Regions from separate parts of the Kitasatospora sp. NPDC058406 genome, predicted to be linked through region 3. Evidence: riboswitches for the same ligand, from Rfam matches in the RefSeq annotation. Region 3 holds a riboswitch; each other region holds the start of a gene.
What was found. A riboswitch is a leader RNA that binds a small molecule or an ion and turns the genes downstream of it on or off. The one in region 3 is predicted to bind thiamine pyrophosphate.
Positions count from the first base shown of each region.

Region 1: another riboswitch for thiamine pyrophosphate. It lies ahead of ACFWOG_RS17840 (purine-cytosine permease family protein); the one in region 3 lies ahead of thiC (phosphomethylpyrimidine synthase ThiC).
Region 2: another riboswitch for thiamine pyrophosphate. It lies ahead of thiO (glycine oxidase ThiO); the one in region 3 lies ahead of thiC (phosphomethylpyrimidine synthase ThiC).

Region 1 covers NZ_JBHXKE010000080.1:25,629-31,505, reverse strand. The annotation lists gene ACFWOG_RS17845 (glycerophosphodiester phosphodiesterase family protein) at 1-624, opposite strand, end outside; gene ACFWOG_RS17840 (purine-cytosine permease family protein) at 771-2,123, opposite strand; TPP riboswitch at 2,290-2,437, opposite strand; gene ACFWOG_RS17835 (trypsin-like peptidase domain-containing protein) at 2,745-4,481, shown strand; tRNA gene ACFWOG_RS17830 (tRNA-Ser) at 4,546-4,633, shown strand; gene ACFWOG_RS17825 (peptidoglycan-binding protein) at 4,855-5,877, shown strand, end outside.
Region 2 covers NZ_JBHXKE010000002.1:7,809-13,685, forward strand. The annotation lists gene ACFWOG_RS00555 (NAD(P)/FAD-dependent oxidoreductase) at 1-824, opposite strand, end outside; TPP riboswitch at 944-1,056, shown strand; gene thiO (glycine oxidase ThiO) at 1,060-2,214, shown strand; gene thiS (sulfur carrier protein ThiS) at 2,211-2,420, shown strand; gene ACFWOG_RS00570 (thiazole synthase) at 2,422-3,219, shown strand; gene pknB (Stk1 family PASTA domain-containing Ser/Thr kinase) at 3,348-5,102, shown strand; gene ACFWOG_RS00580 (molybdopterin-dependent oxidoreductase) at 5,134-5,772, opposite strand.
Region 3 covers NZ_JBHXKE010000139.1:12,036-17,912, forward strand. The annotation lists gene thiC (phosphomethylpyrimidine synthase ThiC) at 179-1,993, opposite strand; TPP riboswitch at 1,989-2,123, opposite strand; gene ACFWOG_RS25135 (hypothetical protein) at 2,320-2,526, shown strand; gene ACFWOG_RS25140 (SPFH domain-containing protein) at 2,630-4,132, shown strand; gene ACFWOG_RS25145 (3-oxoacyl-[acyl-carrier-protein] synthase III C-terminal domain-containing protein) at 4,212-5,225, shown strand; gene ACFWOG_RS25150 (glycosyltransferase family 2 protein) at 5,222-5,877, shown strand, end outside.

The sequences.
Region 1 (5,877 bases), on a different contig from region 3:
CGGCAGCGGCGCACCCGGGCGCAGCCGTCCGCGCAGTGCCAGGCCGCGTTCGAACAGGAACACCCGCGGGTACTCCGGTGCGGCCGCGCCCACCCGGGCCAGCGCCAACGAGGAGAAGCTCATGATCCGGGCCCGGGACCGGCCGTTCTCCCCGGCGCCGCCGATTCCGAAGCGGTCCAGCGTCCGCAGCAGCTCGGACTCCACCCGGCCGCGGAACCGGACCGGGTGCTTGGTCTCGATCGCGAGGTCCACCGGGCGCCCGCAGTCGGTCACCAGCTCCAGCAGGCTCTCCAGCCGCAGCACGCCGCGCAGCTCCGGGTCGTCGCTGGGGCGGCCGGTCTTCCACGCGCCGAAGTCGTGCGCCTCCAGCTCGGCCAGCGTCATCGCGGAGACGGTGCCCCGGCCGTCCGAGACCCGGCCGATCCGGCGGTCGTGCACGCAGACCAGCTGCCCGTCGGCGGTCACCCGGACGTCGCACTCGAGCGCGTCCGCGCCCTCGGAGAGCGCCCGGCGGTAGGCGGCGAGCGTGTGCTCGGGCAGGGCGTGCGAGGAACCGCGGTGGGCGATCACCTGGACGGGCGGCGCGGTGCGCGCCGTCGCGGGCGAGAGGTCTGGGCTGGTCACACCGTCCACGATAGGCCGCGGAAGTGACACGAAAGCGAAGACGGCCCCAACCTGCGGGGCCGTCTTCGGGTGTGGAGGTGAGCGCGGGCGAGCGCGCCGTTCCGGGTGCGCGAGCCCCGGCGCGGGTCAGCGCCCGACGGTGCGGGTCAGCGCTCGACGGTGCCGGGGGCGCCCGCGCCGCCCGTCGTGCCCGGGGCGCTGCTCCGGGAGAGCGGGGTGAGCGCCCAGGTGACCAGGGCCGGCACCAGGAAGCCGAGCAGCGAGGCCGAGGTCCACTCCTGCGGGGTGAAGTGCAGCGCCTCCTGGACAGAGGTCCAGAAGTCGGTCCACCAGCTGGCGATCGCGGTCGGTGCGATCAGCTGGTAGGTGGCGAAGCCGAGGGCCCACGGCAGCAGCATCAGCCAGCGGGACGGCGCGTCGGCGGAGAGGTTCCAGCCGCGCCGGCCGGCCCCGAGGAAGTAGTCGACCACGAGCACCGCGAACATCGGCACGAAGATCGAGCCGATCAGGCCCAGGAAGGCGTAGTACGAGTCGGTGAACTCGGTGATCTGCAGGGCCAGCACGGTGATGAGCACCCCGGTGCCCCCGGTCAGCACCCGGCGGTCGACCTTCGGCAGCAGGTTGTGGATCGACATCGCGGTCGAGTACACGTTGGCGAACGACTGGTCGGTCTCGCGGAGCACCAGCACCAGCAGGAACAGCCAGCCGGCCCAGACGCCGAGGAAGGAGTCGAAGATCCGGGTGGCGTCCCCGTCCGCCTGGAGCAGCGCGAACAGACCGAGCACGTAGCACCAGACCTGCGCCACGGTGTAGCCGGAGAAGCTGCCCCAGAACGCCGAGCGCGGGGTGCGCGAGTGCCGGGTGTAGTCGGCGGCCAGCGGTACGAAGGAGATCGACACCGCGATCATCGCGTCGGTCGCCTTCAGGAAGCCGTGCCAGTTGCCCGCGCCCGGGTCGGACACGCCGTTGCGGCCCAGCTGGACGGTGAAGTACACCATCGCGACCGCCACCGCCGCGGCGACGAAGCGGCGCAGCACCGCGATCGCGCCGAGCGGCCAGATGGTCAGCGCGGTGGTGACGGCACCGGCCAGCACGACGAACACCCAGCGGTAGCCGCCGGTACCGACGACGGTCTGCGCGCCCATCGCGATCACCAGCAGCTCGTACACGCCCCAGCCGATGCACTGGACGATGTTGAGCACCGTCGGCACGTACGAGAGCCGGGTCCCGAACAGCCCGCGCAGGTTCGCCATGGCGGGCGCGCCGGTGCGGGCGCCGATCAACGCGGCCACCCCGAGCATCGCGGTGCCGACCACGGTGCCGGCCACGATCGCCGTCACGGCGGCGGCCAGCGACAGCTCGCTGCCCGGCGCCCCGAGCACGGTGGCGGCGGTGGTGAAGCCGATGAGCGAGACGCCGAGGTTCATCCAGAGCGCGAAGTGGTCGCGGAAGCGGAGCGTGCGCGGCGGCTCGGTGTCCAGCACCAGCGGCGCCTCCACACGGGCTCCGGCCGGTGCCGCGGGGCGGTCCAGGACGGCGGCACCGGCGGGACCGGCGGGACGGCCGGAATCGGCCGCCCGGGAACCGGGGACGGTGCCCCCGGCGTCCCCGGAGGGGGGCAGACCCTTGGACGCGGGCGTACCCGAGGACGAGGATGGCGAAGCAGGCGGCATGGCCGATACTCCCTACGCCGGCATTACCCGGACAGGTTCCGGCGGTCTGCGCCCCCTCGACGCCCGCCCGCGGATTCCGTGGCGTACGGTCGACCGGCGCACTCTCAGCCTGGTGGGTCCAAGCTCCCGCGTGTCAGTTGTGAGCGACAGGCTAACCGGCACGGCGGAGAACGCCAAGGCCAGGGGGCCCGGGGGCCGGGGCCGACGGAGTGCGGCAGGGGCGCGGCGGGGGTGCGGCAGGAACGTGGCGGGAGTGCGGTGGGGGTACGAAGGGGCTGTGGCCCGGGCGCGGAGCCGGCGCGCAGGGGGCCCGCGGGGCCGGATGTTCCGGGGTTTGTCTGGCCGGCCTAAGGATTCTTATGACTTCTTCAGAAGCCTCCTTACGGCAATCGAATCGAGTGTGCGAAAAACTATGGTTGTTGGTCCTGTCAGCTATGGAGGTCGTCCGTGAGCACCGAGCGCGAGGTTGGGTCCACCGGGCCGCAGGGGGAGCAGCCCTCCGGCGGCCAGGGGGTGGTGGTTCCCGGTCCTGACGGTCCGGCGCAGCAGTCTGCGGCCGTCCCCTCCCCCGTAGCGACGCCCGCTGCCGAACGGTCCCCGTCCGATCAGGCCGCTCCGGCCGCCGACGGCGGCAACGGCGGCAACGGCGGGTTCACGCCCACGCTGGCGTTCAGCAAGGTCAGCGCCCCGGAGCCGGCGCCCGCCGCCCCGGCGCCGGCCGCCGACGCGGGGTACCTCGACGCCCCGCCGCCGGTCCTGCCGCCCGCGCCGGCCGCCCCGGTGGCACCGGCCGCGCCGGTCGGCAACCCGTACGCCACGCCGGCTCCCGGCACGCCGGTCCCGCCGGCCGCCCTCGCCGCCCACGACCCGTACGGCGCCCCGGCCGCGCCGCAGGGCCACGGCGCGACCGGCCAGCACCACCCGTTCGGCGCCGGCCAGCCGCTCGGCGGCTGGGCCGCGCACGACATCACCCCGGGCGGCCCGGGCGCGCCCGGTGGCCCCGGCGGCCCGCTCGGCTACCCGTCCGAGTACCCCGGCGCCCCCACGCCCGGCGGCCCGCGCAAGAAGCGCGGCGGCCTGATCGCCCTGGTCGCGGCCGTCGCCCTGGTCGCGGGCATCGCCGGCGGCGCGGTCGGCGTCGTCGTCGCGGACCGTGACGACAAGGGCGTCAGCGCCGCAGCCGACCGCACCAGCACCACCGTCCAAGCCAACAACTCCCAGAAGAACGAGGCCGCCCCGGGTTCGGTGGCCGGCATCGCGCAGAAGGCGCTGCCCAGCGTCGTCACCATCAAGGCGCAGGGCAACGGCGAGTCGGGCACCGGCACCGGCTTCGTCTTCGACACCGAGGGCCACATCCTCACCAACAACCACGTGGTCGCGCCCGCGTCCAGCGGCGGCAAACTGACCGTCAAGTTCGCCGACGGCTCGTCCTACAACGCGTCCGTGCTCGGCCGCGCCGAGGGCTACGACGTCGCCGTCATCAAGCTCGACAGCCCGCCCAAGGGCAAGCTGACGCCGCTTCCGCTGGCCGACTCCGACAAGGTCAACGTCGGCGACTCCACCATCGCCATCGGCGCCCCGTACGGCCTGGAGTCCACGGTCACCACCGGCATCATCAGCGCCAAGGACCGCCCGGTCGCCTCCGGCGACGAGACCGGCGCCCAGTCCTCCTACATGAACGCCCTGCAGACCGACGCCTCCATCAACCCCGGCAACTCCGGCGGTCCGCTGCTCGACTCCGGCGGCGCGGTGATCGGCATCAACTCGGCGATCCAGTCCAACGCCTCCAGCAACGGCCGGGCCGGCTCCATCGGCCTGGGCTTCGCGATCCCGGTCAACCAGGCCAAGTGGGTCGCCGAGACCCTGATCAAGACCGGCAAGCCGGTGTACGCGAAGCTCGACGTCCTGCGCAACGACGACTACAAGGGCGACGGCGCCCAGATCCAGACCCGCGACATCCAGGGCACCCCGGCCGTCACCCCCGGCGGCGCCGCCGACAAGGCCGGCCTCAAGCCGGGCGACGTCATCACCAAGCTCGGCGGCAGCCCGATCGAGAACGGTCCCGCCCTGGTCAGCAAGATCTGGACGCACAAGCCCGGCGAGACCGTCGACGTCGAGTACACCCGCAACGGCCAGACCCTGAACACCAAGGTCACCCTCGCCGAGCGCGTCGGCGACAACTGACCCCACCCCGCCCCGAAACCCGGTGCACCGAAGCCCGCCGGACCCGTTAGGCTGACCTCCGCCTGGAGAGCTGCCCGAGCGGCCTAAGGGAACAGTCTTGAAAACTGTCGTGCGGTGACCCCGTACCGTGGGTTCGAATCCCACGCTCTCCGCTGGTTGGAGAAAACCACCTGCTCAAGGCGGGTGCCGGAAGCTTCCGGCACCCGCCTTCGGTGTTCTCGGGGGTGGGGGGAGGTGGGGCCCGGGGGAGCAGAGTTGTCCCGGTTTCACCTGAACGGGGGGTTTGGGGCCGAGGTGTCCTCGTGTGGGGGTGTGCGTCTCGTTTAGCCGGATGCAAGGGGCGGACTGCCCTGGGCCTGGCGAGGAGAGACGGATGGCCTGGTACCCCGGTGCGGAGAAGATGGAGCTCCAGCCCGAGTCGGACGAGCAGGCGGCGATCACGCCGACGCAGGTGATCTTCCACAGTGTGGCGGCGCCGTGGACGCCGCGGCGGATGTACGAGTACTGGCGGGACTCGACCAACCTGGAGTCGCACTTCGGGGTGGGGTACGACGGCTCGGTCGGTCAGTTCGTCGGCACCGAGACCCGCGCCGACGCCAACATGCGCGCCAACCGCCGGGCCGACGGCACCGGGGCGGTGAGCATCGAGTCGGCGAGTGACGACCGGAGCACCGACCCGTGGACGGACGCGCAGGTGAGGGCGCTGATCGCGCTCGGCGTATGGCTGCACCAGCGGCACGACATCCCGCTACGGGCCTGCCCGTCCTCGGACGCCGCCGGGTTCGGGGTGCACCGGATGTTCCCGGAGTGGTCGGACGGTGGGACGGCCTGCCCGGGGGAGGTTCGGGCCCGGCAGTTCCGCGAGGTCGTGCTGCCCGGCATCGTGGCGGAGGCGGGCGGCGGGGCGCCGGTGCCCCCGCCGCGGGCCGATTCCACCGGCCCGGCCCGGTACCGGGTGACCCTCAACGGCCTGGAGTACGGCTACGGGGCGCACGGGCCGCACGTCCTGGAGGTGGGCCAGGCGCTGGTCCGGCAGGGCTTCGGACGGCACTACCAGTCCGGGCCGGACCAGGACTGGCGGGACGCCGACACCCTCAACTACCAGGATTTCCAGCACAGTCTGGGCCTGTCGGGGCCCGACGCGGACGGGGTCCCGGGCGAGGGGTCACTGCGCAGGCTGCTCGGCCGGCTGCCCTCGCCGCGGCGCGTCTCGCTGGCCCACGTCGTGGCGGCGGCGCGTACCGATCCGGGGGCCGAGCAGGGCCATCAGACGTACGGCGGCGAGGTCCGGATCGTCGAACAGGCGCTGGCCGACGAGGGGTTCCTGGAGCAGCGCTGGGTGGACGGCTCGCTCGGCACCCGGTCGGTGCAGGCGTACGCGGCGTTCCAGCGCAGC
Region 2 (5,877 bases), on a different contig from region 3:
ACGCAGTCGCCGGCCGCGAAGACGCGGGGCAGGCCGGTGCGCAGCCGCTCGTCCACCAGGACGGCGCCGGCCGCGTCCAGCTCCACGCCGGAGCCGGCCAGCCAGCCGGTCGCCGGGCGGGCCCCGACGCCGACCACCACCTCGTCGGCCGGCAGGTGCGAGCCGTCGGCGAGCAGCACCGCGCCCGGTTCGACGGCGGCGACCCCCACGCCGCAGCGCAGCTCGACCCCCGCCTCGGCGTACCAGCCGGCCATCACCCGGCCGATCTCGGTGGGCAGGGCGCCGGGGACGGGGGCCGGGCCCGCCTCGACGACGGTCACCTCGCAGCCGGCGGCCCGGGCGGCGGTGGCCACCTCGGCGCCGATCCAGCCCGCGCCGACCAGCGCCAGGCGCAGGCCCGGGCGGAGCAGGGCGCGCAGGGCGAGCGCGTCGTCCACGGTGTGCAGCAGGTGGGCCCGCTCGGCGCCGGGCAGGGCGCGCGGTTCGGCGCCGGTGGCGATCACCAGCGAGCCGTAGGGCAGGTCGCCGGCGTCGGTGTGCAGCACGCCGGGGGTGAGGCCGGTGGCCCGGCGGCCGGTGAGGAGCTCGACGTCCAGCTGCCCGAAGTCGAGGTCGAGGTCGAGGGCGGTGGTGTCGGCCTTGCCGAGCAGCACGTCCTTGGAGAGCGGCGGCCGGTCGTACGGCGCGTGCGGTTCCGCGCCGACCAGCACGATCCGCCCCTGCCAGCCGTCGCGCCGCAGCACGAGGGCGCACTGGGCCCCCGCCAGCCCCGCGCCGACCACGACCACCTGATCCGTCCGGTCCGCCCCGCTCTTGTCCGCCACGCCCGTCACTGTACCCAGCCCGGCCCCGGGCCCTCCGGTCCGGTCCGGGCGGCCCGCCCGGGGCCCGTTCCGCCCCTCGTACGCGCCTTCAACGGCCGCACCCCCCGGAGTTATGGTGGGGGCACCATCACGGGAGCCCGGCGTACCGGGCTGAGAGGCGGGCTGGAACGGCCTGCGACCGTCCGAACCTGATCCGGGTCATACCGGCGAAGGGAGAGCAGCGACTTTGACACGCTTGGCGAAAGGCGCCCAGGCCGACGTGCTGGTGATAGGCGGCGGCGTCATCGGACTCGTGGTCGCCTGGCGGGCGGCCCAGCGCGGGCTCCGCGTGGTCGTGGCCGACCCGGCGCACGGCGGCGGCGCCGCCCAGGTCGCGGCCGGGATGCTCGCCCCGGTCACCGAGCTCCAGTACGGCGAGGAGCCGCTGCTGCGCCTCGGCATGGCGTCCAACGAGCGCTACGCGGCCTTCGCCGCCGAGCTCACCGAGGCGAGCGGCGGCCAGGACACCGGCTACCGGCAGTGCGGCACGATCGCGGTCGCCCTGGACTCCGACGACCGCGCGGAACTGCGCGAACTGCACGACTTCCACCGCAGGCTCGGCCTGGACTCGCAGTGGCTCACCGGCCGCGAGGCCCGCCGGCTGGAGCCGATGCTCGCCCCGGGCGTCCGCGGCGGCCTGCACGTCACCGACGACCACCAGGTCGACGGCCGCCGGCTCGCCGGGGCCCTGGTGCGCGCCTGCGAGCGCGCAGGCGTGCTCCTGCACCGCGCCGAGGCCGTCGGACTGCTGGTCGAGCACGACCGCGCCGTCGGCGCCCGGCTGTCCACCGGCGAGAGCGTCACCGCCGACCAGGTCGTCCTCGCCGCCGGCTCCCGCAGCCACCTGCTGCCGGGGCTGCCGGAGGGAGTGCTGCCGGCGATCCGCCCGGTCAAGGGCCAGATCCTTCGGCTGCTGGTCCCCGAGGCGTACCGGCCGTTCCTCTCCCGCAACGTCCGCGCGGTGGTCCGCGGGCAGCACCTCTACCTGGTGCCGCGGGAGAACGGCGAGCTGGTGATCGGCGCCACCAGCGAGGAGCAGGGGTACGACACCACGGTCACCGCCGGCGGCGTGTACGAGCTGCTCCGCGACGCCCACGAGCTGGTCCCCGGCATCACCGAGCTGCCGCTGACCGAGACCGCCGCCGGTCTGCGCCCGGGCTCGCCCGACAACGCGCCGCTGCTCGGCCCGACCGCGCTGCCCGGCCTGGTCGCGGCCACCGGTCACTACCGCAACGGGGTGCTGCTCACCCCGGTCACCGGCGACCTGCTCGCCGAGTACCTGGCCACCGGCGTGACGCCGGACCTCGCCGAGCCGTTCTCCCCCGCCCGCTTCACGAAGGTCCCCGCATGAGCGACATCACCCTGCACGTCAACGGCGAGCCCCGGACGGTCGCCGCCCCGACCACCCTCGCCGAGGTGGTGGCCACGCTCAGCCGGGCCCACTCCGGGGTCGCCGCCGCGCTGAACGAGACCGTGGTGCCACGCACCGACTGGCCGCGCACGGAGCTCTCCGCCGGCGACCGGATCGAGATCCTCACCGCCGTCCAGGGAGGCTGACATGGCCGACGACGCCTTCACCATCGCCGGTACCGCCTTCGGCTCGCGCCTGATCATGGGCACCGGCGGCGCCCCCAGCCTGGAGGTCCTGGAGCAGGCGCTGCGGGTCTCGGGCACCGAGCTGACCACGGTGGCGATGCGCCGGGTCAACGCCGCCACCCAGGGCTCGGTCCTCGACGTGCTGACCCGCAACGGCATCCGCGTGCTGCCCAACACCGCGGGCTGCTTCACCGCCGGCGAGGCCGTGCTGACGGCCCGGCTGGCCCGCGAGGCGCTCGGCACCGACTGGGTGAAGCTGGAGGTGATCGCCGACGAGCGGACCCTCCTGCCGGACCCGATCGAACTGCTGGACGCCGCCGAGATCCTGGTCGACGACGGCTTCACCGTCCTGCCGTACACCAACGACGACCCGGTGCTGGCCCGGAAGCTGGAGGACGTCGGCTGCGCGGCGATCATGCCGCTCGGCTCCCCGATCGGCTCCGGCCTGGGGATCCGCAACCCGCACAACTTCCAGCTGATCGTGGAGAGCGCGGGCGTCCCGGTGATCCTGGACGCCGGCGCCGGCACCGCCTCCGACGTGGCCCTCGCGATGGAGCTGGGCTGCGCGGCCGTGATGCTCGCCTCCGCCGTCACCCGCGCCCAGGACCCGGTGCTGATGGCCGACGCGATGCGGCACGCCGCCGAGGCCGGCCGGCTGGCCTACCGGGCCGGCCGGATCCCGCGCCGCTTCCACGCCGAGGCCTCCTCGGCGATGGCCGGCCGGGCCGAGCTGGACACCCGCGAGCACCCGGCGTTCTGACCCGGCGTTCCGACGCGGCCCCGGCACCGGCGCCGCCGCACGGTGTCACGAACCGGGCACAGACCGGCCCCGGGAGCGGTGCCTCCCGGGGCCGGCCGGGGCCCAAGCCCTAGACTCGCCGGGTGGACATGGCACTGCGCGACCCCCTGATCGGTACCCTGCTCGACGGCCGGTACCTGGTCGAGCGGCGCATCGCGGCCGGCGGCATGTCCACCGTCTACCAGGGCACCGACAGCCGGCTCGACCGGGTCGTGGCGCTCAAGGTGATGCACCCCACGCTCGCCGGCGACACCGCCTTCACGACCCGGTTCATCCGCGAGGCCAAGGCCGTCGCCCGGCTCGCCCACCCGAACGTGGTCAACGTCTTCGACCAGGGCGCGGACGGCGGAAACGTTTTCCTCGCCATGGAGTACGTCCCCGGCGGCACCCTCCGCGACCTGCTGCGCGACCGCGGCGCGCTCTCCATCAGGGCCGCGCTGGACATCCTGGAGCCGGTGCTCGCCGCGCTCGGCGCCGCCCACCGGGCCGGCCTGGTCCACCGCGACGTCAAGCCCGAGAACGTGCTGATCACCGACGACGGCCTGGTCAAGGTCGCCGACTTCGGACTGGTCCGGGTGCTGAACACCGCCGACGGCGCCTCCACCGCCGCGACCGCCGGCACCGTGCTCGGCACCGTCTCCTACCTGGCGCCCGAACAGATCCGACCGGGCGACGAGACCGACCAGCGGGTGGACGTCTACGCGGCCGGCATCCTGCTCTACGAGATGCTCACCGGACACCGCCCGCACACCGGCGAGAACCCCGTCCAGGTGATGTACCGCCACCTGCACGAGGACGTTCCGGCCCCCTCCGCCGACGTGCCCGGCGTCGGCCCCGGGCTGGACGCGATAGTGGCCGGCGCCTGCGCCCGCGACCGCGCGGCCCGCCCCCACGACGCGGTCGAGCTGCTCGCCGCCCTCCAGCGGGTGCGCCGCACGCTCACCCCGGACCAGCTGGACGCCGAACCGCCCGCCTCCACCCGGCCCAGCCCGCAGTACCCGACCGCCGAGCCCACCTCGGTGATCGCCGCCGGCCGCCCGGTCGAGCGGACCAGCGTGCTGGACGTGCCGCCGGACGTGATGGAGCAGCTGCTCGCCGAGCCGCGCCCGTACGACGAGCCGCCGCCGGTCCGTTCCCGCCGGGCCCCCGGCCGGCTGCGCCGCCTCCCCCGCCGGCCGCTGATCTGGACGGCCGTGCTGACCGCCCTGGTGCTGCTGGTCGGCGGCACCACGTACGCGCTCTCCGGCGCGCTGTACGGCACCGTGCCGGGGGTGCTCGGCAAGGACCGGGCCGAGGCCCAGCGGATCCTGGACGGCGCCGACATGCACGGCCGGTTCACCGAGGTGTACAGCGAGACCGTGCCGTCGGGGCTGGTGATCTCCACCGACCCGGGCGTCGGCGCGCGGGCCCGGAAGAGCGACACCGTGACGGTCACGGTGTCCCGGGGGCCGAAGCGGATCGCGGTGCCCGAGCTGGCGGGCAAGCCGTCCGCGCAGGCGTCCTCGGCGCTGGCCGGTGCGCAGCTGGCCGCCGGGACGGTGACCGAGACGCACAGCGACACCGTCCCGGAGGGATCGGTGATCAGCAGTTCACCGGCGGCCGGGCAGCAGGTCGCGGAGAACACGCCGGTCTCGCTGGTGGTCAGCAAGGGCATGGTGGCCGTCCCGGACGTGGCCGGGATGTCGAAGGAGGCGGCCGAGAAGGCGCTCCAGGCCGCCGGGTTCGCCATGCAGAGCAGCGGGGTGAACCTGTTCGGCACCGGCAAGGTCTCCGGCCAGTCGCCGGCCGCCGGGGAGCGCCGTCCTCAGCGCACCGTGGTCACGGTCACGTTCCCGTTCCTCTAGCCGGCCGCGGCCGGCCGGGCCGCCCGCGCGGTCAGCGCAGTGGCCCGTCGCCCGGCTCCTCCTGGTGGGAGTAGCGCTGCTCCTGCCAGGGGTCGGCCAGGTTGTGGTAGCCGCGTTCCTCCCAGAAGCCCCGCCGGTCGGCCCGCATGTACTCGACCGCGCGGACCCATTTGGGCCCCTTCCAGGCGTACCGGCCGGGGACGACCAGCCGGACCGGGAAGCCGTGCTCGGCAGTGAGGGCCTCGCCGTTGCGGTGGGTCGCGAGGATCGTCGCCGGGTCGGCGAAGTCGGCGAGCCGCAGGTTGGCGCTGTAGCCGTACTCGGCCCAGACCATGACGTGGCTGACGTCCTCGGCCGGCGGTGCCAGCTCCAGCAGGACGGAGGCCGACACGCCCGTCCACTCGCTGTCGAGCACGGAGAATTTGGTGACGCAGTGGAGGTCCGCACGGACGGTGGTGCGGGGCAGTGCGGTGAACCCGTCGAAGTCCCAGCTGTGCTTCTCCGCCGAGGCGGTCGCACCGAACACCTGGAGGTCCCACGTCAGTGGCTTGAAGCGGGGCACCGGACCGTAGTGCAGCGCAGGCCAGCCGCGTCGGGCGCGCTGGCCCGGGGGGAGCCTCGGGTCAGACGGCGGCGGCGGTTCTTGTTCGGACTGACCCATGGATCCCATGGTGACAGACGGCGGACGGCGCCCGGCGCGCGCCCCTTTCCAGGCCCGCACGCCCCGCCCGTACGGGCCAACGGACAAGCAAATCGGATATTCCGACACATGTCC
Region 3 (5,877 bases):
CCCCCCCCCCCCGCGCCCCCCGGCCCGCCCCCGCCCGGGGCCCCCCGCCCCCCCCCGGGGCCCCCCCGGCCCGCCGGCTCGGACGCAGTGCTGGGAAGCCCCCTCCACCTCCCAGCACCGCTGCCGGTCTGCGCGCGAGCGCGACCTCACTCCCGGCCGATGCCGACGGCGGAGCCCGTCAGTCGGCCAGCGGGAGGTAGACGCGGTTGCCCTGGGCCGCGAACTCGGCGGACTTCTCGGCCATGCCGGCGACCGCGTCGGCGCCGTAGCCGGCGTTGACGGCCGTGGAGCCGTCGCCGTGCTGGTCGCGGATCTGCTGGGAGATCTTCATCGAGCAGAACTTCGGCCCGCACATGGAGCAGAAGTGGGCCGTCTTGGCGGGCTCGGCGGGGAGGGTCTCGTCGTGGAACTCGCGGGCCGTCTCCGGGTCGAGGGCCAGGTTGAACTGGTCCTCCCAGCGGAACTCGAAGCGGGCGTCGGAGAGGGCGTCGTCCCAGTCCTGGGCGCCCGGGTGGCCCTTGGCGAGGTCGGCGGCGTGGGCGGCGATCTTGTAGGTGATGACGCCGGTCTTCACGTCGTCCCGGTTCGGCAGGCCCAGGTGTTCCTTGGGCGTGACGTAGCAGAGCATCGCGGTGCCCCACCAGGCGATCATCGCCGCCCCGATGCCGGAGGTGATGTGGTCGTAGCCGGGCGCGACGTCCGTGGTGAGCGGGCCGAGGGTGTAGAACGGGGCCTCGTCGCAGATCTCCTTCTGGAGATCCATGTTCTCCTTGATCTTGTTCATCGGGACGTGGCCCGGACCCTCGATCATCACCTGGACGTCCCGCGCGCGGGCGATCCGTCCCAGCTCGCCCAGCGTCTCCAGCTCGGCGAACTGCGCCTCGTCGTTGGCGTCGGCGATCGAACCGGGGCGCAGGCCGTCACCGAGCGAGAAGGTGACGTCGTAGCGCGCGAGGATGTCGCAGAGCTCCGCGAAGTTGGTGTAGAGGAAGTTCTCCTGATGGTGCGCCAGGCACCAGGCGGCCATGATCGATCCGCCGCGCGAGACGATGCCGGTCTTGCGGCGGGCCGTCAGCGGAACGTACCGCAGCAGCACGCCCGCGTGGACGGTCATGTAGTCGACGCCCTGCTCGCACTGCTCGATGACTGTGTCGCGGTAGACGTCCCAGCTGAGCTCCTCCGCCCGGCCGTCGACCTTCTCCAGCGCCTGGTAGAGCGGCACGGTCCCGATCGGCACGGGGGAGTTGCGCAGGATCCACTCGCGGGTGGTGTGGATGTTGCGGCCGGTGGAGAGGTCCATGACGGTGTCGGCGCCCCAGCGGGTGGCCCAGGTCATCTTCTCCACCTCCTCCTCGATCGAGGAGGTGACGGCGGAGTTGCCGATGTTCGCGTTGATCTTCACCAGGAAGTTGGTGCCGATGACGGCCGGCTCCACCTCGGGGTGGTTCACGTTGACCGGGATGACGGCGCGCCCGCGGGCGACCTCGTCGCGCACGAACTCGGCCGCCAGGCCCTCGCGCAGGGCGACGAACTCCATCTCGGGCGTCACGACGCCGCGCTTGGCGTAGGCCAGCTGGGTGACGGCACCGCTGCGTCCGCGCAGCGGGCGGCGCGGACGGCCGGGGAAGACCGCGTCGAGGTTGCGCAGGTTTCCGCCGCGCGGCGAGGTGTGCTTGATGCCGTCGTCCTCGGGGCGCGCCTCGCGCCCGTCGTACTCCTCGACGTCGCCGCGCTGACGGATCCAGGAGTCGCGCAGGGCCGGCAGGCCGCGCCGCACGTCGGGTTCGTAGGCCGGATCGGTGTACGGCCCGGAGGTGTCGTACAGCGGGACGGTCTTCCCGTTGGTGAGCACGACCTCGCGGTACGGAACGCGCAGGTCGGGGCGGGACCCGTCGCGGTAGGCCTTGCGCCAGGCCGGGGTCGGGTAGCCGGTACCCGCGCTGGAGACGGCGGAGTTCCGGGCAGACTGCGGCTGTGCGTCGAACGTGGTCATCAGACCTTCTACTCCCTACGCCGGCATTACCCGGTCAGGTTCCTGCGGTCGACGCAGCGGTCGGCACGTCGGACGACGTTCCGGTCAGCGCCCTCTCAGCCCGGTGCTCCGAGCTCCCGTGTCCGCAGGCCGTGTTGCCTGCGCATGACGTCCAACACCGTAGCGAGCGGAACGCCGGAGGTCCAGAGGGGGTCGGAACGGCCGGCCGACGGGTGTCGAATCCGGCAAATCGGACGGTCGCGGCCGAGCGGACCGGCAATCGGGCCCCGGCCGGGCAGACTGGCAGTCGCGGGGTCGACGGCGGGGACGACGAGAGGGAGGCCGGCGTGGTCGGAAGCACGGGGCGGGTCACCGGGACGGTCGGCACGGGGCTGGTCGGCGAGGTGATGGTGCACGTCCCGGAGCGGCAGGGCGCCGAGGCGTTCCTCGCCTACCTCGCCGTACCGGGGGACCGACTGCCGGTCGGCACACCGGTGTTGGTGATCGAGTACCAGCCGCCGCGCACCGTGTACGTAGCGCCCATAGGCCCGTGACGACCTTGTGACAGAGCGTCATGTCACTTCCCTTTCCATCGGTTTGGCTCCGGCGGAGAATCCGAGACGGCGCATCTCCTGCGCCGGAAGGGGGAGTTGAACCATGGTGTACCTCATCCCCGGAGCGGTGGTCGCGACACTGCTCCTCGGAATCACACTCTTCAAACTCATGTGGCGGGTGGCCGAGCCGAACGAGGCTCTGATCATCTCCGGCTCCCGGCACCGGACCGAGGGGGTCGGCGACGGGCTGGGATTCCGGATCGTCACCGGCCGGGGGACCCTCGTCACCCCCGGCCTGCAGGGCGTCCGGCGGCTCTCGCTGGACCTCAACGAGGCCGAACTGAACGTCGAGTGCGTCACCACGCAGGGAATCCCGGTCCGGGTGAAGGGCGTGGTGATCTTCAAGGTCGGCGACGACGACGTCTCGATCGCCAACGCCGCCCGCCGTTTCCTCGACCAGCAGAAGCTGATCAGCCAGCGCGTCCACAACGTCTTCGCCGGACACCTGCGGTCGATCGTCGGCGGGCTCACCGTCGAGGACATGATCCGCGACCGCGAGCGGCTCACCGGGGAGACCAGGGCCGCCTCGGGGCTGGAGATGGAGAAGCTCGGGCTGATCATCGACACCCTGCAGATCCAGGAGATCATCGACCCGACCGGCTACATCAAGAACCTCGCCATCCCGCACGCCGCAGCCGTCCAGCGGGACGCCCGGATCGCGCAGGCGCACGCCGACCGGCTGGCCACCGAGGCCGAGCAGGAGGCGGCCGCCCGCAAGGCCGAGGCGACCCGCAACAGCGAGATCCAGCAGGCCTCCTACCAGGCCGAACGGGACACCGCCAACGCCAGGGCCCGACAGGCCGGCCCGCTCGCCGACGCCGGCGCCCGGCAGCAGGTGGTGGTCCAGGAGACCCGGGTCGCCGAGCTGGAGGCCCAGCGGAAGGAGCAGCAGCTCCAGATCGACGTCCGCAAACCGGCCGACGCCCGGGCGTACGACACCCGGACCACGGCGGACGCCGACCGTGACGCCCGGATCTCCGCCGCCCAGGCCCAGGCCCAGGAGACCGAGCTGAAGGCGGCGGCCGAGGCCGGCCGGGTCCGCATCGCGGCCCAGGCCGAGGCGGAGGCCACCAAGCTGCGCGGCCTGGCCGCCGCCGAGGCGACCAGGGCCACCGGCGAGGCGGAGGCGGCGTCCGCCGAGGCACGCGGTCTGGCGGACGCGCAGGCCGTCCGGGCTCTCGGTCTCGCCAAGGCCGAGGGCCTCAAGGCCCGTGCCGACGCGCTGGCCGAGAACCAGGAGGCTCTGGTCGCACAGGAGTTGGCGGAGAAGTGGCCGGACATCGTGCTGGCCGCCGCCGAGTCGTTCGGCCACGTCGAGCACATGGTGCTGCTCAACGGCGCCGACGGAATGGGCGAGCTGTTCGCCAAGGCGCTCACCATGGGCGGCACCGGGCTCGGCCTGGCCCGCCAGCTGCTGACCACCATCGGGCCGGAGGCCGCACCGGCCGCGGCACCCACCGCGGCACCGGCTGCGGCCGTCCAGCAGATTCCGGTCGACCGCACGCCGGCGGACCGGGTGCCCGCGGACCGGACCACGGAGGAGTGACGTGACTGGGTAGCCGCCCGCGCCCACCTGAGTACGGGTACTCAGGTGGGCGCGGGTGCGTCCGCCGGACGATGGGGACATGCACCCTGCAGCCACCGCGCGGATCGGCATCACCGCCGTCGGAGCCCACCTGCCCGCCCGCCGTCTGACCTCCCAGCAGCTCCAGGACGAGGTCACCGCCGGCGGCCGACTCCGCCTGCCGGAGCGGACGTTCGAGAAGGCCACCGGCATCGTCACCCGGCACTTCGCGGCCGAGGGCGAGTACGCCTCCACGCTGGCCGTGGGCGCCGCCCGGCGCGCCCTCGCCGCCCGCGGACTGGACCCGCTCGACCTCGACCTGCTGCTGTACGCCTCGGCCACCCGGGACGTCTGCGAGCCCGCCACGGCCCACCTCGTCCAGGCCGAACTCGGCTCCCGCGCACACGCGCTGGACGTCAGCAACGCCTGCAACAGCTTCCTCAACGGCATCGACCTGGCCCGCGCGATGATCCTCGCCGGCCGGGCCCGGCGCGCCCTGGTGGTCACCGGCGAGACGCCGAGCCGGGCCATGCGGCGCGACCCGGACGGCCTCGCCGACTTCCGCGACGGGTTCGCCGGCTACACCTTCGGCGACGCCGGCGCCGCCGTCGTGGTCGAGGCGGTGGAACGCGGCGGCATCCTCGACATCGAGACCGAGACCGCCTCCGAACACTGGGAGGTCGGCGGGATCCCGGGCGGCGGCTCGCGGCACCCGCGCGGCGACGAGTACAGCTACTTCCGGGGCGGCGGCAAGGAGTTGCGCGGCGTCTTCGAGAAGATCGGCGGGGACATCCTGACCCGGGTGGCCGCCCGCACCGGCCTCGGCTGGGACGACTACGCCCGGGTGCTGGTGCACCAGGTGACCGTCCCCTACCTGGAGCGGTTCGTCGAGCTCACCGGGGTGCCGGCGGAGAAGCTGGTGGTCACCGTGCCCGAGCTGGGAAACGTCGCCAGCGCTACGCTCGGCATCCAACTCGACCGAATAAGACACGAGTTGAATACCGGAGACAAGGTGCTCCTGCTCGGCCTGGGCGGCGGCGTCAGCCTGATGACGATGGTCTGGGAGGCGTCGTGAGCACCCCGGCGACCCCCCGGACGGACGGCCACCGGCTCTGGGTCGTCGTCCCCGCCTACCAGGAGGAGGCCCGGATCACCGGCGCCCTGGACGCCCTCGCCGCCCAACGGGACAGGGAGTTCACCCTGCTGGTCGCCGACAACGGCTCGACCGACGGCACGGTGGCCGCCGTCCGCGCCTTCGCCGCCCGGGCGCCCTTCCCCGTCGAGGTGCTGGTCGAGCCGGAGAAGGGCGTCGGCTCGGCGGTCGACACCGCCTTCCGGCACGCCATCGCGCACGGCGCGACGCTGCTCGCCCGCACCGACGCCGACTGCCTGCCCGAGCCCGGCTGGAGCGCCGCCGCCCGGGCCGGGATGTGCGCCGGGGGCGGCCTGGTCTGCGGCCGGGTCACCGCCCGCCGCGACGAGCACGGGCCGACCGGGCGGGCCGTCTTCCTGCTCCTGGTCGCGCTGGGCGCCTTCTTCGGCCGGATCCGGCCCGCGCACCGGCGCCGGCACGGCTACCTCACCCCGTACCGGATGCACGCCGGCAACAACATGGCGATCACCGCCGAGCTGTACCAGGCCGTCGGCGGCATGCCGCGCCGGCCCTCGCCCACCGACCGCACGTTCATCAACCGGGTCCGCCGGCACAGCACGGCGATCGTGCACCG